Regions from separate parts of the Limnobacter thiooxidans genome, predicted to be linked through region 2. Evidence: predicted binding sites of a transcription regulator. Region 2 holds the regulator's gene; each other region holds the start of a gene.
What was found. The regulator sigma-54, encoded in region 2, starts transcription at its own class of promoters, with help from an activator protein. The targets are predictions, from matches to a motif close to TGGCANGNAANCTGCTTT.
Positions count from the first base shown of each region.

Region 1: prpB (methylisocitrate lyase) is a predicted target of sigma-54. The motif match lies at 2,357-2,374, and genes of this name have one in related genera.
Region 3: glnA (type I glutamate--ammonia ligase) is a predicted target of sigma-54. The motif match lies at 1,768-1,785, and genes of this name have one in related genera.
Region 4: nirB (nitrite reductase large subunit NirB) is a predicted target of sigma-54. The motif match lies at 4,331-4,348, and genes of this name have one in related genera.

Region 1 is NZ_AP028947.1:2,080,257-2,086,085, reverse strand. Features, by position in the region: gene acnD (Fe/S-dependent 2-methylisocitrate dehydratase AcnD) at 1-216, opposite strand, end outside; gene prpC (bifunctional 2-methylcitrate synthase/citrate synthase) at 235-1,395, opposite strand; gene prpB (methylisocitrate lyase) at 1,446-2,327, opposite strand; gene prpR (propionate catabolism operon regulatory protein PrpR) at 2,519-4,117, shown strand; gene RGQ30_RS09530 (DUF1294 domain-containing protein) at 4,144-4,509, shown strand; gene arfB (alternative ribosome rescue aminoacyl-tRNA hydrolase ArfB) at 4,568-4,975, shown strand; gene RGQ30_RS09520 (YqaE/Pmp3 family membrane protein) at 5,083-5,241, shown strand; gene RGQ30_RS09515 (hypothetical protein) at 5,629-5,829, shown strand, end outside.
Region 2 is NZ_AP028947.1:361,927-367,755, reverse strand. Features, by position in the region: gene RGQ30_RS01645 (KdsC family phosphatase) at 1-292, shown strand, start outside; gene lptC (LPS export ABC transporter periplasmic protein LptC) at 289-876, shown strand; gene lptA (lipopolysaccharide transport periplasmic protein LptA) at 873-1,421, shown strand; gene lptB (LPS export ABC transporter ATP-binding protein) at 1,418-2,197, shown strand; gene RGQ30_RS01625 (RNA polymerase factor sigma-54) at 2,210-3,730, shown strand; gene hpf (ribosome hibernation-promoting factor, HPF/YfiA family) at 3,772-4,101, shown strand; gene RGQ30_RS01615 (PTS sugar transporter subunit IIA) at 4,212-4,682, shown strand; gene hprK (HPr(Ser) kinase/phosphatase) at 4,687-5,670, shown strand; gene rapZ (RNase adapter RapZ) at 5,663-5,829, shown strand, end outside.
Region 3 is NZ_AP028947.1:1,474,511-1,480,339, forward strand. Features, by position in the region: gene RGQ30_RS06720 (molybdopterin molybdotransferase MoeA) at 1-10, shown strand, start outside; gene moaD (molybdopterin converting factor subunit 1) at 7-261, shown strand; gene moaE (molybdopterin synthase catalytic subunit MoaE) at 262-729, shown strand; gene RGQ30_RS06735 (fluoride efflux transporter FluC) at 726-1,109, shown strand; gene RGQ30_RS06740 (rhodanese-like domain-containing protein) at 1,122-1,589, opposite strand; gene glnA (type I glutamate--ammonia ligase) at 1,926-3,338, shown strand; gene RGQ30_RS06750 (DUF4124 domain-containing protein) at 3,516-4,037, shown strand; gene glnL (nitrogen regulation protein NR(II)) at 4,074-5,150, shown strand; gene ntrC (nitrogen regulation protein NR(I)) at 5,173-5,829, shown strand, end outside.
Region 4 is NZ_AP028947.1:645,910-651,738, reverse strand. Features, by position in the region: gene RGQ30_RS02925 (nitrate reductase) at 1-1,285, opposite strand, end outside; gene nirD (nitrite reductase small subunit NirD) at 1,350-1,721, opposite strand; gene nirB (nitrite reductase large subunit NirB) at 1,721-4,177, opposite strand; gene tsaD (tRNA (adenosine(37)-N6)-threonylcarbamoyltransferase complex transferase subunit TsaD) at 4,524-5,582, shown strand; gene RGQ30_RS02905 (hypothetical protein) at 5,591-5,829, opposite strand, start outside.

The DNA of each region.
Region 1 (5,829 bases), 1.7 Mb from region 2:
CCAGGGAAAGTCCAGGTCGCGCTTGCGGTACACCAGTTGCTTCAGACTGTCTGTCAATGCAGACGGCTCGCAGCGGCGCACCAGTTGCTCGGCCAACACTTTGCTGGTGTAAGGCAGCTTGTCCCAGGCGCCGGGCTCGATCGCATCCACAGCCGCTTGGGTGTCGAAGAAATCAAGCGCAGTGCCGGGCAGTTGTTTGCGAAATTCTTTGTTCATGCTCATGTTGGTTCCGTATTACTTGCGCTCGTTGATGGGCACGAATTTCTGGTCTTCAGGGCCTGTGTAGTTGGCGCTTGGGCGAATGATCTTGCCATCAATGCGTTGCTCAATCACGTGGGCGCTCCAGCCGGAAGTGCGAGCAATCACGAACAGGGGTGTGAACATGGCGGTGGGCACGCCCATCATGTGGTAGCTCACGGCGCTGAACCAGTCCAGGTTGGGGAACATTTTCTTGATTTCCCACATCACGCTTTCAAGGCGTTCGGCGATGTCGTACATCTTCATGTTGTTCTGTTCTTTGGAGAGGTCTTCTGCCACTTTCTTGATGACCACGTTGCGGGGGTCGCTCACGGTGTACACAGGGTGACCAAAACCGATGACCACTTCCTTGCGCTCAACACGGGCGCGAATGTCGGCCTCGGCTTCTGCAGGGTTGTCGTAACGCTTCTGGATTTCGAAAGCCACTTCGTTGGCGCCGCCGTGCTTGGGGCCACGCAGGGCACCAATGCCACCACAAATGGCGGAGTACATGTCGGAACCTGTACCGGCCACCACGCGGCTGGTGAAAGTGGACGCGTTGAATTCATGTTCTGCGTACAGAATCAGCGAGGTGTGCATTGCACTAACCCAGCTGTCGCGGGGCTTTTCGCCGTGCAGCAGGTGCAGGAAGTGGCCGCCGATTGAATCGTCGTCGGTTTCCACTTCAATGCGCTTGCCGTTGTGGCTGTAGTGGTACCAGTACAGCAACATGGAACCCAAAGAGGCCATCAGCTTGTCGGCAATGTCGCGCGCGCCGGGGTGGTTGTGGTCGTCTTTCTCAGGCTGCAGGCAACCCAGTACGGAAACGCCCGTGCGCATCACATCCATGGGGTGGGCTGATGGGGGCAGGGCTTCCAGAGCCTGCTTCACGCCAGCGGGAATACCGCGCAGTGCTTTCAGTTTTTGCTTGTAGCCAGCCAGTTCAGCCACGGTGGGCAACTTGCCATGCACCAGCAGGTAAGCAATTTCTTCAAATTCAGTGGTGGTGGCCAAATCAAGAATGTCGTAACCACGGTAAGCCAAATCGTTGCCGGTGCGGCCTACGGTACACAGGGCTGTGTTGCCGGCGGCAGTGCCAGACAAGGCAACTGATTTCTTGGGCTTGAAGCCGGGGGTTGTTGTTTGCTGTTCAGACATGTTCTGTCTCCTGAAAATCAAAATAGGGTTCTGTAAAAAAGTTGGTTAAATTATTTTTGCTGAAACAGGGCATCCAGCTTTTGTTCAAAGCCGTGATAGCCAATGCTGTCATACAGCTCCATGCGGGTTTGCATGGTGTCCAGCACATTCTTCTGTGTGCCGTCGCGGCGCACAGCCTCGTACACATTCTGTGCGGCCTTGTTCATGGCGCGGAATGCGCTCAGCGGGTACAACACCAAGCCCACGCCCACACCTTTCAACTCTTCAGTGGTGAACAGGGGGGTTGAACCAAATTCGGTGATATTGGCCAGCACAGGCACTTTCACGGCATCCACGAATTGCTGGTACATGCTCAGTTCAGTCATGGCTTCAGGGAAAATCATGTCGGCACCGGCTTCCACGCAGGCGCAGGCACGGTCGATTGCAGACTGCAACCCTTCAACAGCCAGCGCATCGGTGCGGGCCATGATGACGAAGTCGTCTGAACCACGTGCATCCACGGCGGCTTTCACGCGGTCGACCATTTCAGCCTGGGTCACGATGGCTTTGCCGGGACGGTGGCCACAGCGCTTGGCACCCACCTGGTCTTCAATGTGCATGGCGGCTGCACCGGCTTTCATCATGGCCTTGGTGGTGCGGGCAATATTGAAAAACGAGGAACCAAAGCCGGTGTCCACGTCCACCAGCAGTGGTGTGTCGCAAACATCAGTGATGCGGCGTACATCAGTCAGCACATCGTCCAGGCCGGAAATGCCCAGGTCAGGCAGACCCAGTGAACCGGCAGCAACACCGCCACCGCTTAAGTAGATGGCTTTGAAGCCGGCGCGCTTGGCCAGCAAGGCGTGGTTGGCGTTGATTGCGCCAATTACTTGCAAAGGTTGTTCTTCTTTTACAGCTTGGCGGAAACGTGCGCCTGCGGAATTTTGAGTCATGGAATTCTCCTGGTTGTATGGCGCAATGTAGTGCAGGGTTCGTGCCAGCTAATGTGGCTACCAATAAAGCATATATTTTTCAGTCACTTGGGTGGGTTTTTGATTTTCCTTACTGTCATGAAGGTGGTGTTTTAATGAATTGCTGTCTAAAATGAGACGGCAAGATGTTTCAAATAAAAATGGTGGTTTAAATGAAACCAAGAATTGTGGTGTTCAGCATTAGTGCTTTGGCGGGAACCCTGCGGGAAATCGGCCGCGACTACGCCGATTCAGCCAACATCGAGTTGGTGCCCAAGGCCTATGAAGACGCCTTGTCTTATGCGCGAAACCGCTATTACACCGACACGGCTGATGTGTTTATTGCAGCGGGCTCCAATGGCGCGTTTTTGCAAAACCAGCTGGAAGCACCACTGGTGATTATTCGCACTGACGGTTTTGACGTGATGCAAGCCTTGGCCTCCGCCAGAAAGACATCCGCTGCAGTGGGCTTGGTCAGTTATGAACATGCATTTGATGAACTAGAACAATTTGCGCGTGCATTCGATGTACCTTTGAACACCCGCACCTACCGCACCCCTGAAGACGCACGCCGCGCGGTTCGAGAGCTCTCACAACTCGGTGTTCAGGTGGTAGTCGGTTCAGGGCTTGTCACCGAGATTGCCCAGGAAATGGGCATGGACGCCATTCTGATTTATTCCCGCCAGGGTGTGGTCAAGGCGTTTGAAGAAGCCATTCGCCTGGCGGGTGCCAAAGCCACGGGTGGCGTGCGTCGAACCAATCAAACCTACACCTACCACACCGAGCAAGACTTGATCGGCGCAAGCATCGCGATGGACAAACTGCGCAGCACAATTCGCCTCTGTGGAAGCATTGACCTATCGGTACTTATTCAAGGCGAAACAGGGGTAGGCAAAGAATTGGTGGCCCAATCCATTCACACCTCCAGCCCGCGGGCTGGAAAACCCTTCGTGGCCATCAATTGTGCATCGCTGACCGAAAGCCTGCTTGAAAGTGAATTGTTTGGTTATGAAGAAGGCGCGTTTTCCGGGGCCGTCAAAGGAGGGCGCGCCGGCATGTTCGAAAGCACCCAGGGTGGCACTGTGTTTCTGGATGAAATCGGCGACATGCCTATGGCGTTTCAAACCCGACTGTTGAGAATTCTCGAAGACAGCACTGTGCGCCGAATTGGTTCGGTGTCATCGCGCAAGGTAGACTTCCGTTTGCTGGCCGCCAGCAACGTGAATTTGCAACAGGCAGTTGAAGAAGGGCGTTTTCGCGAAGACTTGTATTTCAGGCTCAATGAAATGTTGATTCAAATACCGCCACTGCGTGAACGTTCTGAGGACATCGCGGAACTGGCGGGCTACTTTTTGCGAACAACTCCCGTGCGGGTCAGCAAAGCACGTTTCGATGAGTTTCTGAATGTGGCCCTGCCAGTTTTGAAAGCATTGCCTTGGCCTGGCAATATTCGGCAATTGAAAAATGTTTGCCGCAGGGCAGCCGTGTTGATGCTTCAGGAAAGCGATATACAAGATTGGCGTGGCTGGTTTCCTGATCTGCTTCAAACGCCTGAAGCAAAGCCGGAACTCTTTCGAACCGCTGTTCACAGTGTTGTTGAAGGTGACCATGCCATGAATGAATTGGCTTTGGCTTACACCCGGGCTTCCAAAGACAATCGTGCAGCCATTGTTAGGCAGGCTTTGAGTTTGGCCAACGGCGAGGTGCAAAAAGCAGCCGACGGTTTGGGTTTGAGTCGTTCTACAATCTGGCGGCTTGGAAAAGCCATTTAATTTCGCGAATTGTTTCTTTTTTCCCTGTGATTTCCTCCATATTTTTCACGGTTCTTGCGACCCTTGTTTACTTGGGCTATTTGCCATTTGCGCTTTTTGGTATTTATCTTTTCATCAGTGCAGTGACGTTTGCTGAGTATGCTCTCGACAAGTCAGCTGCAAAGAAAAATCGCTGGCGAACTTCAGAAAACACCTTGCACATACTTTCCCTGGTTGGTGGCTGGCCGGGTGCATTGGCCGCACAGCGAATGCTTAGACACAAGAACAAAAAATACAGTTTTCAATGGATCTTTTGGTGCACTGTCGTCTTGAACGTTACTGGCTTGATCGGACTGTTGACATCAGGCGGTGCAAGGGCCATGCAGGTTTTTTTGTCACAATGGGGTACTTGACCTGCCTTGTTGAAGTTTGCTCCGGGTATTGTTTACTCACCTGCGGTAAGCTCCTTCCATGCTGACTAAATCTATAAAAGTCCTTGAGTCTGAAGTCGAGTTTTCTGCCATTCGTGCCCAGGGCGCGGGCGGACAAAACGTCAACAAAGTTTCCAGTGCAGTTCACCTGCGGTTTGATATTCGCGCATCGTCTCTTCCCGCACACATTCAGGAAAAGTTACTGGCCTTGCAAGACCAGCGTTTGACCAAAGAGGGGGTGATTGTCATCAAGGCCCAAACCTCTCGCAGTCAGGAACAAAATCGTATTGATGCTTTGTGTCGGCTCAATGAACTGGTGGCCGAAGTGGCCAAACCAGACAAGGTCCGTCGAGTAACTCGACCAACCTTGGGTTCAAACCGCCGTCGCTTGCAGGGAAAAACCATTCGTGGACAGGTCAAGGCCTTGCGTGGCAAGGTTCAGGATTGAATGAAATTCAGGTCTCCGTTCTGCAGTCCAATCGCGTTACAAGTTCGCAAGTGCTCTTATGATGGGGCAGTAGCTATTTCATCCACTGTTGTTTTGCAGGAGAATCAATGGACTTTATTCGCATACTGATTGCCATATTCATACCACCACTGGGCGTATTTTTGCAGGAAGGTTTTGGTAAACACTTCTGGATCAACATTGTGCTGACCTTGCTGGGCTACATTCCTGGTATTGTGCACGCCGTCTATATCATCGCCAAAAAATAAAGTCGGCGAAGGGATCACTCCGTTCGGGGGTGGTCCACTACCTCATTTGTGAATTTGATGGCCGTGTCTGACACTCCCTCTTTTATGCGGATCGTTCCGCGACTGAAATCGAGGGACCAGTTTCACAATGAGTTCAGCACAAGTAAACATTTGTCAATATGTCCTCAACTATTGTGCCTATTACCTGGCCTTGCACTACCTGATTTTGACTTTCACTTTTGCTTGGTTTGGCAGAAAGGCTGCAGAAAAATTTGAAGTACTGCGCAAGTAACGCGCATGTCCGTCATTTGATCAGCACCTCCAGACGAATGTTGAATTTCTTGTATGTCGTATTTGCAGCGCATCCGTTATTTGCTCACCCCCACCAACTTTTTTGAGGAAAACTAGATGCAAGCCACGAAACTAATTGGAGTTCTCTTGATTGTTGCAGGTACCTTGGGACTTGTTTATGGTGGTTTCAGTTACACCGAAGAATCCACCGCAGCCAAAATAGGTTCTGTAGAAATTAATGTCGATCAGGAAAAGCAGGTCAATGTTCCAATGTGGGCAGGTGTTGGTTCCATTGTAGCGGGTGCCTTGTTGCTGTTG
Region 2 (5,829 bases):
AATTTATCAACTGGTTCAAGGCTGCAAAACCAAATTGCAGGCCTATGACGACATTCGTCAGTCTCTTGGTCTTGACTGGCAGGAATGCGGATTTTTTGGTGACGACTGGCCCGACTACCCTGTGCTTCAGCAGGTTGCACTGGCAGCGACCACGCCCCATTCACCGGAACCCATGAAAAAGACGGCCAACTGGATCAACAACCGGCCGCCTGGTGATGGCGCCGCGCGCGAACTGTGTGATTTCATTCTGGCCAACCAGCCCGAATACCGCAACCCTTGGGAATGCCGGTGAAACCTGTTAGTGCTTTCTTTAATCTGATTTCGCAGTTCATTCCGCTGCTGCTGACGTTCGTGCTCGCAGCGGCTTCGTACTGGTTTGCAATACAGTCCGAGTTAAGCCTGTTCAGTGCCCGCGGCAAGGCCGACCCCACAGTCAGCGACTACTACCTGCGCAATTTTTCAGTGCAAAGCCACGACCTGGCAGAAAACAAATACTCCATTATCCGCAGCAAATCCGCAGAACACATTCCGCAGGGCAACGTCTGGAATTTAACCAAACCCGAGCTTGAACAGTTTGAGCCCAACAAGGTCATGGTGAAAAGCACAGCCAGCAAAGGCGCCTACCTGCTGGACACTGACGAGGTTTTTTTGCGCGAAGACGTCATTGTCAACAGCCGCAACGATGGCTTGATGACAGTGATGAAATCCGAGGAAATCCGGATCGACAACATCGCCAATGAAATTTCAACTGACAAAAAGGTGCTGGTGACCCGACCCGGCCAGAAGTTTGAAGCGCAAGGGGCGACACTCAACAACGACACGGGCGAATTGAAAGCGCAAGGGTCAATCAAGTTTCGCATAGAGGCACAACGATGAAACGCACATACTGGACACCCACCTTGGTGCTTACCAGCTTGCTGGCATTCAGCCAAGCAGGCCATGGACTGGAAGCCGACAGGCTTCAAGCAACAACGATTGACGCCAACCAGATGACTTACAACGAAAAGTCCAACGTCACCGTGTTCACTGGCAATGTGTTGCTGACCCGGGGTAGCCTGGTCATTCGCGGAGAAAAGCTAACGTTGACTGAAACAGCCGATGGCAATCAACTGGCCAAGGTTGAAGGATCCCCAGCCCGGTTCAAACAACAGCGGGACTCCCAAGTCAAAAGCGACGTGCTGCTCATCAGTGGCACCGGCGAGATGATTGAGTTTGACGGCAACAAATCCGTTGTCACCCTGACCGGCAAGGCCAGCATCGAAAAGAGTGCCAATGGTCAACTAACAGAATCCATTTCAGGCAGCAAAATCACCTACGAACAAAACACTGAGTTTTTGAATGTGGTGGGCGCGCCAAACAGCGCGGGCAAAACACGGGTTCAAGCAGTGATCAAACCCAAGACACAAGGACAGGCGCAGTGAGCAACCCCGTCAAGCAAACCACCAACACGACGCCAGCTCAAACTCTGACCGGGCAAGGTCGGCTTCAAGCGCACAGCCTTCGCAAAGCTTACCGAAGCAAACGCGTAATCGAAGACGTATCCCTGCACGTGGACACGGGAGAGGTGGTGGGTCTACTTGGCCCCAACGGCGCAGGTAAAACCACCTGTTTTTACATGATTGTGGGGCTGGTCAGCGCCGACGAAGGAAACATCTGCCTGGAAGGCCAGGACATCACCCTCAAACCCATCCATGAGCGGTCGCGTGCCGGGCTGTCCTACCTGCCCCAGGAAGCCTCGGTATTCAGGAAGTTGACGGTCGAGGAAAATATTCGGGCCGTGCTCGAAATCAACCCGCCCACGGACAAAACGATCGATCAGGCGGTTGAAGACCTGTTGAATGACTTGCAGATCACGCACATCCGAACTTCAGTCGCTGCATCTCTTTCTGGAGGCGAACGCCGCCGCCTGGAAATTGCGCGGGCCTTGGGCAGCCAGCCCCGCTTCATTCTGCTGGATGAGCCGTTCGCGGGTGTGGACCCAATCGCAGTGCTTGAGATTCAGCGCATCGTCGCGTTTTTGAAGTCTAAGGGTATCGGTGTGCTGATCACTGACCACAACGTGCGTGAAACGCTGGGCATTTGCGACCGCGCTTACATCATCAGCGCGGGCCGGGTATTGGCCTCGGGCAGCCCGGAGCAGATTGTAAAAAATGACGATGTACGCCGTGTATATCTTGGCGAACACTTCCGGATGTAAAGCTGAATCAACATGAAACAATCACTTCAGCTTAAAGTTTCCCAAAACCTCACGCTAACCCCTCAGCTACAGCAGTCCATTCGCCTGTTACAACTGTCCACGCTTGAATTGCAGCAGGAAATCCAGCAGGCCCTTGCCGAAAACCCGCTGCTAGAACTGGCAGATGAAGAAGCGATGGAAGGCGAACGCACACTGAGCCTGGACAGCAGCAATGGTGAACTGCACGAACCCAAAGGCGACAGCTTTGAGGCTGAACCCGACCCCCGTAAAGCGCCTGAACCCGTCAGCGACCAACAGGCTGAACAGGACAACCAGGGCGAAGAAATTGTTCAGCGTGAAACCATTGACTCGATTGAGGACAATTGGGAAGGCGATTGGCGCGACAACAGCGGCGCCAACGCCGACGGCGATGAGGAAAAGCCAGGCCTGCAGCTTGCTGCGCCTGACAGCAGCCTGCACCAACATCTGATCGACCAGTTGCGCCTGACGCAAGCCAGTGAACGGGACAAAAACCTCGTGCTGTGGCTGATCGACTACCTGAGTGACGACGGCTACCTCACCGTTGAATTGGAAGACCTTTGGGAAACCCTGCAAGACGAACCCGACCTGGAGTTTGAAGAACTCAGCGCGGCCCTGAGCCTGCTGCAAAGCTTTGACCCACCTGGTGTGGGCGCACGCAATGCTTCCGAATGCCTGCTGTTGCAACTGGCCCAAAGGTCCGACATCACCTGCCAGCCCTCACTACTCGGCAACTGCCAGGCCATTATCCGCGACCACCTTGGACTGCTCGCCCAACGCGACTTCACCAAGTTGAAAAAAGCACTCAACGTGGACGAAGACGTGCTGAAGGTTTGCCACCAGATCATTCGTTCACTTGAACCATTTCCTGGCGCGCGCTTTCGCCGAATTGACGACGACCATGTAGTTCCCGACGTAATTGTCAAGAAACTTAGCGGCCAATGGCATGTGCAATTGAACCCGGATGTCATGCCAAAAATCCGAATCAATGAAATGTATGCCTCTATTTTGCGCTCTCATCGAGGGCAAAGTGCGCAACTCAGCGCCCAACTTCAAGAGGCCCGCTGGCTATTAAAAAACGTTCAGCAGCGATTTGACACTATTTTACGAGTCAGCCAGGCCATCGTTGAAAGGCAGATTGGCTACTTCAACCATGGTGAAATTGCCATGCAGCCCTTGGTTTTGCGAGAAATTGCAGACCTTCTCGGTCTTCATGAATCGACTGTGTCAAGGGTTACCACGCAAAAATATATGTTGACGCCCTATGGGTTGGTTGAGCTAAAGTATTTCTTCGGGAGTCATGTTTCCACCGACTCGGGTGGGCAGGCTTCCAGCACGGCCATCCGTGCGCTCATCAAGCAACTGATTTCTGCGGAGGACGCCAAGCAGCCGATATCTGACAGCCAAATCGCCGAACTACTCGGTCAACAGGGCATCGTGGTCGCAAGACGCACGGTCGCTAAATACCGGGAATCACTGAAAATACCCCCGGTGAACATGCGAAAGTCGCTTTAAAAACTAAAGCTTCCCCCGCAGCAACGAAAGGAGATACCTTTATGAACTTGAACATCAATGGTCATCATCTGGAAGTTACCCCAGCAATTCGAAATTACGTAATTGAAAAACTGGATCGGGTGAAAAGGCATTTTGACCATGTGATTGACGCATCGGTGACCATTTCAGTGGTCAAGCTGGTTCAGAAGGCCGATGTCACGCTGCATGTACGCGGCAAAGACATCCATGCAGAAGCAAGCCATGAAAACCTCTATGCGGCAATTGACGCGCTGGCCGACAAACTGGATCGCCAGGTCCTTCGCCACAAAGACAAAGTGACCAATCACAATCACACCCCCATGAAACACCAAGTGGTTGAAGAAGCTGAATAAACCACTGTAATTTCAGGGAAATTCAAAAGGCGGACAACAATCCGCCTTTTCCGTTTTTATGGCGTATAATCGGCCCCACCATTAGAAGCGGGTATCAGGAATCAACAGCGATGAACTTGATCGCAAATCTACTGCCACCATCCAACATTTTGTTGGACACACAGGTCACCAGCAAAAAGCGCGTCTTCGAGCAAGCCGGACTGGTCTTTGAGAACAACCAGGGTATCGCAAGGTCCAAGGTGTTCGACAGCCTCTTCGCGCGAGAACGTCTGGGTTCCACTGGCCTTGGCCAGCAAGTGGCTGTGCCGCACGGCCGCATCAAGGGTCTGCGCGAACCTATCGCATCCCTTGTTCGCGTTCAAGACCCCATCCCTTTCGATGCACCTGATGGCCAGCCTGTCAAACTACTCATGTTTTTGCTGGTGCCTGAAAGCGCAAACCAGCATCATCTGGATATACTGTCTGAATTGGCTCAAATGCTGTCTGACAAAGACTTCCGGGAAAAGCTCATGACCGAGTCTGATCCGGGTGCCACACACCAGCTGATCGCCAACTGGGAGCCCTACCAACCCGCGAGCTAAGCCTGTGAAGCAACTGAAAGAACTGATCGAAGCCAACCGCAACAAACTCAAACTTGACTGGCTTGCCGGCTTGAACGGTGGTGAGCGCCACCTCGACCTTCAGTGCTTTGCTTCCTCTGACTTGGTGGGTCACCTCAACACCATTCACCCGGGTCGCATCCAGGTATTTGGTCGTCAGGAAATTGAATACTTCGCACGCATCAGCGATGCCCGCAAACAAAACCAGATCGACAAACTGGTTGAGGGCGAACCGCCCGCCATTATCGTGGCTGAGTCTTTCCAGCCGCACAGCCTGCTCAAGGAAGCCTGCGACAAGGCCAACATCCCGCTGCTGGCCACCCCCTTGTCGGCCGCTGAAATCATCGACTTCTTGCGCGTTTATATCAACAAATGGCTCGCACCCTCCACCATGATGCACGGCGTGTTCATGGACGTGCTGGGCATGGGCGTACTCATTTGTGGTGAATCGGGACTGGGCAAAAGCGAATTGGGCCTGGAACTGATTTCACGCGGCCACGGCCTGGTGGCTGACGACGTGGTGGAATTTTCACGCGTGGCCCCCAACTACATTGAAGGGCGCTGCCCGGAACTGATTCGCAACCTGATGGAAGTTCGGGGCGTTGGTCTGCTGGACATCAAGGCAATTTTTGGTGAAACAGCCGTTCGCAGAAAAATGCGCCTGAAACTGATTGTGCACCTGGTGCGCAAAGCCTCGCTGGAATTGCACCAGGAACGTCTGGTCACCGAGCAGCAATATCAGGAAGTGCTGGGTCTGCCCATTCGCAAAGCGATCTTGCCCGTGGCGGCTGGCCGTAACCTGGCCGTATTGCTGGAGGCGGCAGTGCGAAACAGCATTCTGCAAATGCGGGGTATCAACACCCTGGACGAGTTCATGATTCGCCAGCAAAAAGCGATGCTCAGTGAATTGGGCGGTATCGAATACCTGCCAGTTGGCTCGGACACCGACCTGGATCTGGGACATGACTGACATGAAAGTGGTGCTGGTCACCGGGCTGTCAGGCTCTGGAAAGTCGGTTGCCATTCGCGCCCTTGAAGATGCGCATTTCTATTGTGTCGACAACCTGCCCCCCTCATTCATTCCTCAGGTGGTTGAACGCCTGTCTACCGAAGGGATTACGCAGTTGGC
Region 3 (5,829 bases), 1.1 Mb from region 2:
GATGTCATGAAAGTGAAAGTACGGTTTTTTGCCAGTTTGAAAGAACAACTGGGGCAAGACAGCATGGATGTTGAGGCTGATTTTTCGCCCGCCACCGTGGCAGGCCTGCGTGCCCACCTGTGTAGCGACCCAGCTTTTGCCAAAGTGTTTGAGCAGGCTGGGCGCTTGCGTGCAGCGGTCAATCAGGACATGGCTGATGACAACACCCCCGTGCCTGAAGTGGCCGAAGTGGCCTTTTTTCCACCTGTAACGGGGGGTTGAATGCTGCGATCCAAAGTGTTGGTTCAAGAGGCTGATTTCGATGTGTCAACGGAGGTTCGCTGGCTTCGGGAAGGGTTGCCCGAAATTGGTGCGGTGGCCACCTTCATTGGTACGGTTCGTGACATGAATGAAAACAGCATGGTTCAGGCCATGACACTTGAGCATTACCCGGGCATGACCGAAAAAGCGCTGGAAAATATCCTGAAAGTTGCCGATTCGCGTTTTGAAATCAGCTCGGCGATGATTATTCACCGGGTGGGCCCCTTGTATCCGGAAGACCAGATCGTGTTTGCAGCCGCGACCAGTGCGCATCGCCAGCAGGCTTTTCTGGCCTGTGAATTCATCATGGACTACCTCAAAACTGAAGCGCCTTTCTGGAAAAAGGAAGACACGCCGCAGGGCGCGCGCTGGGTGTCCGCACGCGATAGCGACGACACCGCCATGAAGCGCTGGGAGCAAGACCAGTGAATGCCCTGAATGCTTTGGCCGTTTTTGTAGGGGCAGGCTTGGGAGGAGTAGGCCGTTACGCCCTTGGGTGGATATTGGGTCAGCCCGCCTGGTTGCCATTCGCAGTGGGTACCTTGGCGGTCAACCTGATTGGTGGCTTTTTGGCGGGCGCCTTGTTTGCCACTTTGGGCCCGGCCTGGTTGAAAGCCAACCCGATGGGGTTGTTTCTCATGACCGGTGTATTGGGTGGCCTGACCACGTTTTCAGCCTTCACGGCGGAAGGCGCCAATTTGCTGCTCGACAAACCCGCACTCGCGCTTGGTCACGCCGCAGTGCACGTGCTGGGCTGTCTGCTTGCATTTTTCATCGCCAGCAAATTGTTCTCAGTACTTGGGCATTAAACCCGGCACTGTTCAGTGCTGCTCCCAAGGCAGGCCACTGAAACGCCATCCGTTCAGGCTGGAGCGCTGGTGTTCATCGTTCTTATCCCCTTCAAAACCTTCCAGCACATTGATTGCAAACTCGAAACCGTGTTTGGCTGCCAGGGTGGCTGCGTGGTGTGAGCGTGCACCGCTGCGGCAAAGAAACAGGACTGGTTGGTGGGTTTGTACCCGGTCCGCCACCTGCGTGATGAAGTCGGGGTTGCGTACGCCATCCGGGTAATTGTTCCATTCCACATGAAATGAACGGTCTTCTGAAAAACTGACTTGCCCAACCCAATCCAGTTCCGCATCGGTGCGCACATCGATCAGCACCGCGTTTTCATCGGCTTTGAGAAGTTCCCAGGCTTCTCGCGGGGTGAGCGCGCCCAAGTAGGTCAGCTCTTTCTCTGTAGCCCGATTCTTCGCCAAATCGAGTAATTGCTGGGCAGTTTTAGACATGTTCTGCTCTCTTGAGGTGTGTGTTTTGAATGAGTGTATTGTAATACAAGCATGCGCTAGACTAAACCAAAAGCAAAAATGCACCATATTAGTGCGCGATGCTCCAAGATGGGGCAAATAACCCGGACGGGTGAGAGTCACCTGACTCAAGATGCGCGCTTTGCCGTTGATGTTTTGTTGGTATGGTCTTTGCTTTAACCCTCCACGTCGTTGAGTGAATTCGCGCTAAGAGTCATATATAGCAATGTTGAACGTGTTATTGTTTCGCTTAATTTGATGCGTTTCACTCGGAACTTTTTTAGATCACTATCCACCTCACATACCAGGAGATTTTCAATGGCGACCGCCCAAGATGTAATGAAGATGGTTGCGGAAAACGAAGTCAAGTTCATTGACTTCCGATTCACCGACACAAAAGGCAAAGAACAACACGTTTCCGTGCCTGTTAAAATGTTTGACGATGACAAGTTCGAGTCTGGTCACGCATTTGACGGCTCTTCCATCGCGGGTTGGAAAGGCATTGAAGCCTCCGACATGTTGTTGATGCCCGATCCAGATACAGCTCGCATGGACCCATTCCGTGAAGAGCCTACCCTGATCCTGACTTGCGACGTAATCGAGCCAACTGACGGCAAGGGCTACGACCGTGACCCACGTTCCATCGCACGCCGCGCTGAAGCGTACCTGAAGTCATCTGGCCTGGGCGACACAGCCTACTTCGGTCCAGAACCCGAATTCTTCATTTTCGACAGCGTGACATGGACAGACGAAATGTCCGGTTGCCACTTCAAGATCAAGTCCGAAGAAGCTGCATGGTCAACTGGTATTGACTACGAGCACGGTAACCTGGGTCATCGCCCAACAGTAAAAGGCGGTTACTTCCCGGTTTCCCCTACCGACTCTTTCCAGGACATCCGTTCCGAAATGTGTCTGTTGCTGGAACAGCAAGGCGTGCCCGTTGAAGTGCACCACCACGAAGTGGCCGGCGCTGGCCAGAACGAAATCGGTACCATGTTCTCCACGCTGACCAAGCGCGCTGACTGGACCCAGATTCTGAAGTACACCGTGTGGAACGTTGCTGCAAGCTATGGCAAAACAGCGACATTCATGCCCAAGCCAATGTGGGGTGACAACGGTTCAGGTATGCACGTTCACCAGTCAGTCTGGAAAGACGGCGTTAACCTGTTCGCAGGCAATGGTTATGCAGGTTTGTCTGATTTCGCCCTGTACTACATCGGCGGTATCATCAAGCACGCACGTGCACTGAACGCGATTACCAACCCATCCACCAACTCCTACAAGCGTTTGGTGCCTGGTTACGAAGCACCGGTAAAATTGGCTTACTCTGCCAAGAACCGTTCCGCTTCAATTCGCATTCCACACGTGGCCAATCCAAAAGGCCGTCGTATCGAAGCGCGCTTCCCGGACCCTATGGCCAACCCCTACCTGGCATTCTCTGCCTTGTTGATGGCTGGTCTGGACGGTGTTCAGAACAAGATTCACCCAGGTGAAGCTGCGACGAAGAACCTGTACGACTTGCCTCCAGAGGAAGACGCATTGGTACCAACCGTGTGCCACAGCCTGGAACAGGCTCTGGAAGCACTGGAAGCAGATCACGAGTTCCTGACCCGTGGTGGTGTATTCAGCAAGGAAATGATCGAAGCGTACATCGCTTTGAAGATGGAAGAAGTTCAGCGCATGCGCATGACACCACACCCCATCGAATACGACATGTACTACGGCCTGTAATTGCCTGAGTGCTTTCGTGCGATCTGAAAATGGCCCTGAAAAGGGCCATTTTTATTTGTGCTTTGTAGACCGAAAGTGTCACCCACCTGGTATCAACACTCGCCTTCAATGGGGAGGGTGTTCACCGGGTGATCGAGTATGATTGACACTGTTTAAAGAATCTCCTGAGATGCAAGCATGGCGAATCATTCGGTCTTTCGGCGCTCCAGCCTTGTGCTGGCGTTCGGTTTGTTACAGTGGTCGGCAGTTCAGGCCAAAGGCACTGAAATGTACGTGTGTACCGGTGCTGACGGGGTTCGAACCTATCAGAATTCCGATGGTGGAAGCGGGTGTGTTTCGCTGAACCTGAACCCAATCACGGTTGTGCCGGCGCCCAAATCAGTAGCGCCAAGGGCTGGCGGCGATTCAACGGGCACTCGTCCAGCAAGGCGTGCACCGGCAGAATATGATGGACGTACTGCTGCAGATTTCAATGCAAAAGACGATCGAATGAAAATTTTGCAGGAAGAACTGCGCATCGAAGAAAGTAAATTGAAGTCCTTGCAGGACGAATACAAGAACGGTCAACCGGATCGACAAGGCAATGAGCGCAACTACCAGAAATACCTGGATCGTGTAGCCCGCCTTGAGCAGGAGATCATGGTGACCAATGACAACATTGAAATACTGAAAACTGAACTGATCCGACTGTCTCGATGAACGGTGTGATTCGGGCAGGGTCAGCACGAGGGTGAATTGAAAAAAGAACGGTTTCAAGGTCTTGAATTGTTGGCCACGGCAGTGGTGGTGAGTAATCAGGATGGTTTGGTGTTGTACGCCAACCTTTCCGCAGAAACCCTTCTTGAGGTTTCCATGCGCAGCCTGGATGGACAGGCCTTTCCGGCCCTGTTTGTTGAGGCACAGGCCTTTCGGGACCTGTTGCGCAAGTCTCTGGCTGATCCCTTCGGCGTCAAGCGCCAAGTCTTTGAGTTGATCAGGCCCAGTGGTGCGTCCGAACATGTGCATGTCACCCTGTCCTGTCCGGATGGGGCCAATGGTTTCACACTGATTGAGCTTCGGGAAATCGAGCAACAACTCAAGGTGGACCGTGAAGCGCGCATGCTGGACCAATCGCTTGCCAATAAAGAACTGATCCGAAACCTCGCTCACGAAATCAAGAATCCGCTCGGCGGAATTCGGGGTGCAGCCCAGCTGCTGGAAGTAGAGCTGCCTTCGCCAGATTTGAAGGAATACACCCAAGTCATCATCAAAGAGTCGGATCGGCTGCAAACCCTGGTAGACCGCCTGCTGGCTCCACACAGAAAGCCGCACATTGTGTCGATGATGAATATTCACGAAGTGTGCGAGCGTGTGCGTTCAGTCATCCTGGCCGAGCACCCCAAAGGTTTGAAATTTGTTCGGGATTACGACATATCCATCCCCGAGTTTCTGGGTGATCTTGAACAATTGATTCAGGCCATCCTGAATATAGTGCGCAATGCTGCACAAGCCTTGGCACCTCAAATTGAAGAAGGCACCGCGAAGATTACTTTGTGCACCAGGGTGGTGCGTCGAGTCACGGTAAATCGCAAACAACACAGGCTGGCATTAGACTTGCAAGTAATCGACAACGGTCCTGGTGTGCCTGTAGAAATCATGGAAAGAATTTTTTTCCCCCTGGTTTCTGGGCGGGAAGGGGGCAGTGGGTTGGGCCTGACCCTCGCGCAAACCTTTGTGCAACAGCACGAGGGCATTATTGAATGCAGCTCCACGCCGGGAAAAACAATTTTCAAAGTCACATTGCCGTTGCAGTTTGATCACGCTACCAACTGAGCGGCTTAAGGAACAACATTTAATGCGTCCAATTTGGGTTGTTGATGATGACCACTCCATTCGCTGGGTATTGCAAAAGGCAATTTCCCGCGAAGGAATACCCTGCGAAATATTTTCGTCAGCTGCCGAAGTGTTAGAACGACTGGAAACCGAAGTGCCGCAGGTGCTGGTTTCCGACATTCGAATGCCCGGTCAAAGTGGCTTGAGCCTGCTATCCAAGGTACGCGATCTTCATCCGGATTTGCCAGTCATCATCATGACCGCATATTCAGATTTGGATAGTGCCGTGTCTGCCTTTCAGGGCGGTGCGTTCGAGTATTTGCCCAAGCCGTTTGACATTGAAAAAGCGGTTGAGCTGATCATGCGCGCGGTTCGGGAATCGCAAACCGAGGAGTTTGTTGAAGAGGCCGAGTCCGCAGCCCCCGAAATTCTGGGGCAGGCACCCGCCATGCAGGAAGTGTTTCGCGCCATTGGTCGCCTGTCCCAGTCCAATGTCACCGTATTGATTACCGGTGAAAGTGGTGCAGGCAAGGAACTGGTTGCACGCGCCTTGCACCGTCACAGCCCTCGCGCTTCGCAGCCTTTCATCGCCCTGAATACCGCAGCCATTCCAAAGGACTTGCTGGAATCTGAACTGTTCGGTCACGAGCGTGGTTCATTCACCGGTGCCCAAGCCCTG
Region 4 (5,829 bases), 280 kb from region 2:
GCAGGGCACGCGCCACTTTTTGTGAATTGGGCAGCGAATGGGCGGGGTTGGTACACGCCACCCACACGGCCTTGATTTTGCCTTGCTCCAATTGGTCAAACATTTCAACCGCACTGGCACCGGGTGTGCTGCTGATTTGCTTCACACCCCAGAATGCAGCCACTTCGGCCACGTGCGCAGGGTTGTTCAATTCGCGGTGCGCAGGCAACAAGGTGGCAAGGCCGCCCACTTCACGGCCGCCCATGGCATTGGGCTGGCCTGTCATTGAAAACGGGCCTGCACCTTCCCGGCCAATGTGGCCAGTTGCCAGGTGAAGGGCAATCAATGCCGTGTTCTTGTCGGTTCCCGTGGTGGCCTGGTTCAACCCTTGGCAGTACAGGGAGAGTGTCCTGCTGCTTTGGGCGAACCAGGTGGCGGCCGTGACAATGTCCGCCTCGGGAACTCCACACACACTGGCGGCAAGGCGCGGTGTGTAATCGGCCAGGCCTTTGACCATGGCCTCGAAGCCTTCCGTGTGTTTGTTGATGGTGGCCATGTCCAACCAGCCGTTTTGCATCATCACGTGCAGCATGGCGTTGAACAGCATCACGTCAGTGCCTGGCTGGATTTTCAAATGCAGGTCGGCCATGGCGGCTGTGTCAGTGACACGCGGGTCCACCACAATCAACTTGTGGCCGGGCATGGCGGCACGCGCGGCTTCCAGCCTGCGATAAGCCACGGGGTGCGCATACGCCATGTTGGAACCGGCGATGAACACGCAATCGGCCAGCGCCAAATCGTCGTAATTGCAAGGCGGCGCATCTGCACCCAAGGTGCGCTTGTAACCACTGACCGCGCTGCTCATGCACAGGCGCGAATTGGTGTCGATGTTGTTGGTGCCAATTAGCCCCTTGGCGAGCTTGTTGAATACGTAATAGTCTTCAGTCAACAACTGGCCGCTGATGTAAAACCCGACACTGTCTGGCCCGTAAGTGGCAATCAGCCTTGCAAATTCCTTTGCGGTGAAATCAAGCGCGGTGTTCCAGTCGGTGGGTGCCACGGCCTGGTCGCGCTGAATGCGCAACAGGGGCTGGCTTGCACGCACCTGGCCGTACACATTTTCAGTGGCTGTTTCCGCCAGCTTACTGCCTTTACTGCACAGCTTGCCCCAGTTGGCCGGGTGTGTTTCATCGCCTTTCACATCAATGATTTTTTTGCCTTGCGTGCGCACCACCACACCACAACCCACGCCGCAATAAGGGCAGGTTGTCTTGGTGCTTTGAATGGGCTGCAGCAATTCGGTCATTGAAATGGTCTTTAAAACTTGGGGGCGATAATTAAATACAGTGGATTTTCAAATACCGCAGTTTTCAAATGCCGTGGCTTTTCACTTCGCTGGTTTTCAGGTGCACGCGGCCATCAATCACTTGCACTGCAAACTTGGCGGTGCAACCTTCATCGGGCTCACGGGCGCAGCCATCGGCCAAACCAATTTGCCAGTTGTGCAAGGGGCAGGTCACGGTGGTTCCATGAACAATGCCCTGGCTCAAGGGGCCTTTCTTGTGCGGGCATTCATCCAGCAGGGCAAAAACCTGTTGCTCGCTGTTGCGGAAAATGGCGATGTCTTGCCCAACAGGGCGACGCACAATTCGAGACCCCAGCACGGGGATGTCTTCCACCGCGCAAATGTTGATCCATTCCATCTGAATTTCCTTCTGTTCCTCAAGTAATGAAGCCGACATTAGACCACCTCCGCCAGTGTGATAGGAATGAACTGGCGCAAATCAACCTGCGCTTGTTCAGGCTTGTGCCACGGGTCTTCTTCAATGGCCAGGGCGGCTTGCAGCTCGGCCCACAGGGCATCGCGGTTGGCCACATCGTCAATCACCCGTGCCTTCACATGATCAAGACCCACGCGCTCCAGGTAATGCACCGTGCGCTCCAGGTACCAGGCTTCCTTGCGGTACAGCTGCAAAAATGCACCGCTGACAGCCAGCACTTCATCGGATGTTTTTACACGGCACAAAAACTGCGCCACTTCGGTCTTGATGCCGCCGTTGCCGCCGACATAAATTTCCCAGCCGGAATCCACACCGATCACACCCACGTCCTTGATGCCACTTTCTGCACAGTTGCGCGGGCAGCCTGACACGGCCAGTTTGACCTTGTGCGGTGCGTACATCTTGAACAAGGCGTGCTCAAGGTCCTTGCCCATCTGCGTGCTGTCTTGCGTACCAAAGCGGCACCATTCGCTGCCCACGCAGGTTTTCACGGTGCGCAGGCCCTTGGCATAGGCGTGGCCGCAGGGCATGTCGAGGTCTTTCCACACGGCCTGCAAATCTTCCTTTTTCACACCCAGCAAATCAATGCGCTGGCCACCCGTCACCTTCACTGTGGGAATGTTGAACTTGTCGACCACGTCCGCAATGCGGCGTAACTCGGCTGCCGTGGTTTCCCCGCCCCACATGCGGGGCACAACAGAATAGGTTTTGTCTTTCTGAATATTGGCGTGCGCGCGTTCATTGATAAAACGGCTTTGCGGGTCGTCCACCGCCTCGCCGGGCCAGGAACTGATCAGGTAATAATTCACCGCCGGGCGGCAGCTTGCGCAACCGTTGGGGGTACGCCAGTTCATGGTGGAAAATACTTCTTCCTTGGTCAACAGGTGGTGCTTGAAAATCATGTCGCGCACTGCCTGGTGACCATGGTCAGTGCAACCGCACATGGGCTTGGTTTTGGGCGTGGCGGAATAATCTGCACCTGCCGTGCTCATCAAGATCTGTTCACACAGGCCTGTACAAGAACCACAGCTTGCGCTGGCTTTGGTGTGCTTGCGTACTTCTTCAATGGTGAACAAACCCTTGGTCTTGATGGCCTGCACAATGGTGCCCTTGCACACGCCGTTGCAACCGCACACCTCGTCTGTGTCAGCCATTTTGCTAGCCTGGCTTTGGCCTTCATGACCTGTGTCGCCAATGTTGTTCTGGCCAAACATCAACTTGTCGCGAATTTCGCCCACGGCCTTGCCTTCACGCATCAGCTTGAAGTACCAGGAACCGTCCGCGGTGTCGCCGTACAGGCAGGCACCCACCAATTTGTCTTCCTTGATGATCAGTTTTTTGTACACGCCACCTATGGGATCGGAAAGCAGCAGCTCTTCACAGCCTTCACCACCCATGAAGTTGCCTGCGGAGAACAAATCCACGCCGGTCACTTTCAGTTTGGTGGAGGTGACAGAGCCTTCGTAACGGCCAATGCCGAACTGCGCCAGGTGGTTGGCACACACCTTGGCCTGTTCAAACAAAGGTGCTACCAAACCGTAAGCCACGCCACGGTGGCTGGCACATTCGCCTACCGAATAAATTTTTGGATCAGTGATGGTTTGCAGCGTGTCGCTGACGACCACGCCGCGGTTGCAGTGCAGGCCACTGCTGGCCGCCAGCTTGTCGTTCGGGCGAATACCCACGGCCATCACCACCAGGTCAGCCTTGTGAATTTCGCCATCCGTGAATTCAATTGTTGAAACCCGTCCATCGGCGCCTGCATGCAGGGCCTTGGTGTTTTTGGCCAGCAGAAACTTCAGCCCCTTGCTTTCAAGGCTTTTCTGCAACAGGCCTGCTGCGGTGGGGTCAAGCTGGCGCTCCATCAGCCAGGTGGGCAGGTGCACCACTGACACGTCCATGCCTTGCAAGGCCAGGCCGTTGGCCGCTTCCAGGCCCAACAGGCCACCGCCAATCACCACTGCTTTTTTGTAATGCTTGGCTGCATCCAGCATGGCTTCGGTGTCTGCAATGTCACGGTAGCCAATCACGCCCGGCAATGTTGAACCAGGTACTGGCAAGATGAATGAATTGGAGCCTGTGGCCAGCAATAACCTGTCGTATTCAGCCGTGGTGCCGTCGGCACACTTCACAAGGCGCTTTACTCGATCAATCTCGGTGACCTCGCGACCCACGTGCAGGGTCACGTTGTTGCTGGTGTACCAATCCCAGTCATTCAGAACGATGTCTTCGAATTTCTGCTCTCCAGCCAGCACGGGCGACAGCATGATGCGGTTGTAATTGGGATGTGGTTCTGCGCCAAACACCGTGATGTCGTACAGTTCAGGCGCGAGCTTGATCAGCTCTTCAAGCACCCGTATGCCGGCCATGCCGTTGCCTACCACCACCAGTTTCTGTTTTTTGACGGACATCAGCATGTCTTCAATCCCAATTAACCAAAAAAAAACGGCACCCGGCTGCACGAAGCAGCACGGACACCGTTGTCCAACTCCCTCAGTCGCTTGCGCAACCTCAGGAGACCTGTCAATCCACCTGCAGATCGCCGCCGTTGACGACCTACGCCCGAAGTAAATGCAAGGGTCGTGCCAGCCTTTTTCAATGGAATTTGCACAGTTTTGGCTGTTTTTAACCTGAAAAACTGAATACTGGATGGACCACGCACCATTAAAAAGCACCCCAACGGTGCAGTGCACAAAAGAAGGATTCGCATGGGAAGGCTGGGCTGGTTTAAAATGCAGACTTACCCCATCCCGGCAGTGTGAAGTGACCTCTCCAAAAATTGTGCTTGGCTTTGAAAGCTCTTGTGATGAAACAGGCGTGGCCCTGTGCACCACAGACGGCCGCATTCTGGGCCAGGCCCTTTATTCACAAATTGCCATGCACAAGGACTACGGCGGTGTAGTGCCTGAACTGGCGTCCCGAGACCACATTCGCCGCCTGATCCCGCTGATGAATGAGACCTTTGCACAAGCGGGCATTGGCCTGAATGATGTTGATGCAATCGCCGTGACCACCGGCCCTGGCTTGCCCGGTGCGCTCATGGCTGGCTGCGCCTTTTCTTACAGCATGGCCATGGGCCTGAACTTGCCGGTGATCCCGGTTCATCACCTGGAAGGACACTTGCTGTCGCCTCTGTTGTCAGCCAACCCGCCTGCTTTTCCATTCACTGCCTTGCTGGTCAGCGGCGGCCACAGCCAATTGATGGGTGTTGAAGGCTTGGGAAAGTACAAATTGCTGGGCGAAACACTGGACGATGCGGCTGGTGAGGCCTTTGACAAAACTGCCAAAATGATCGGCCTGCCCTACCCGGGTGGCCCAGCCCTATCGAAACTGGCGGAAAGCGGTAACCCCGAGCGATTCAAGCTGCCAAGGCCCATGCTGCACAGCGGTGACTTCATGTTCAGTTTCTCTGGGCTGAAAACCGCCGTGCTGACTACTGCCATGAAATTGGCTGGCGTTAGCCAGCCCGCAGAAGGCATGGCCATCGATGACACGGACAAAGCCGACCTGGCGGCCAGCTTTCAGGCTGCCATTGTAGAAACCCTGGTGAAAAAGGCACTGGCCGCTTGCCTGCACATGGACCACAAACGGTTGGTTGTGGCGGGCGGCGTCGGTGCAAACCGCTTGCTTCGTGAGCAATTGGTCAAGGCGGCGACCAAACGCGGTATCGACGTGTACTTTCCCGAACTGAACCTGTGTACCGACAACGGCGCCATGATTGCTTTTGCTGGCGCCATGCAGGTGCGTGAACACCCCGACCTGCTGGCGAACCGGAATTACAGCATGAACACCCGCCCGCGTTGCGAGCTGGCCACTTCCTGAGTGATGCGTCAGGTGTTCAACTGGTGCACCTGTTTTGCCACCTCCGAAGTCAGTGAAATGTCTTGGGGCACTGTGACCGGGGTGATGTGCAGGCGGCGCTGCTCCACGGCCGAGGCAGGGGTGATCTCGACCAAAGTGGCGGCAACGGTTTTAATTTCCCCTTCAGGGGGTATGGCACTCAGGCCCACCGGCACACCATGTTGAACAACAGTGTGCCCCACCCCACCCGCCAACTCGGCATTTTGAA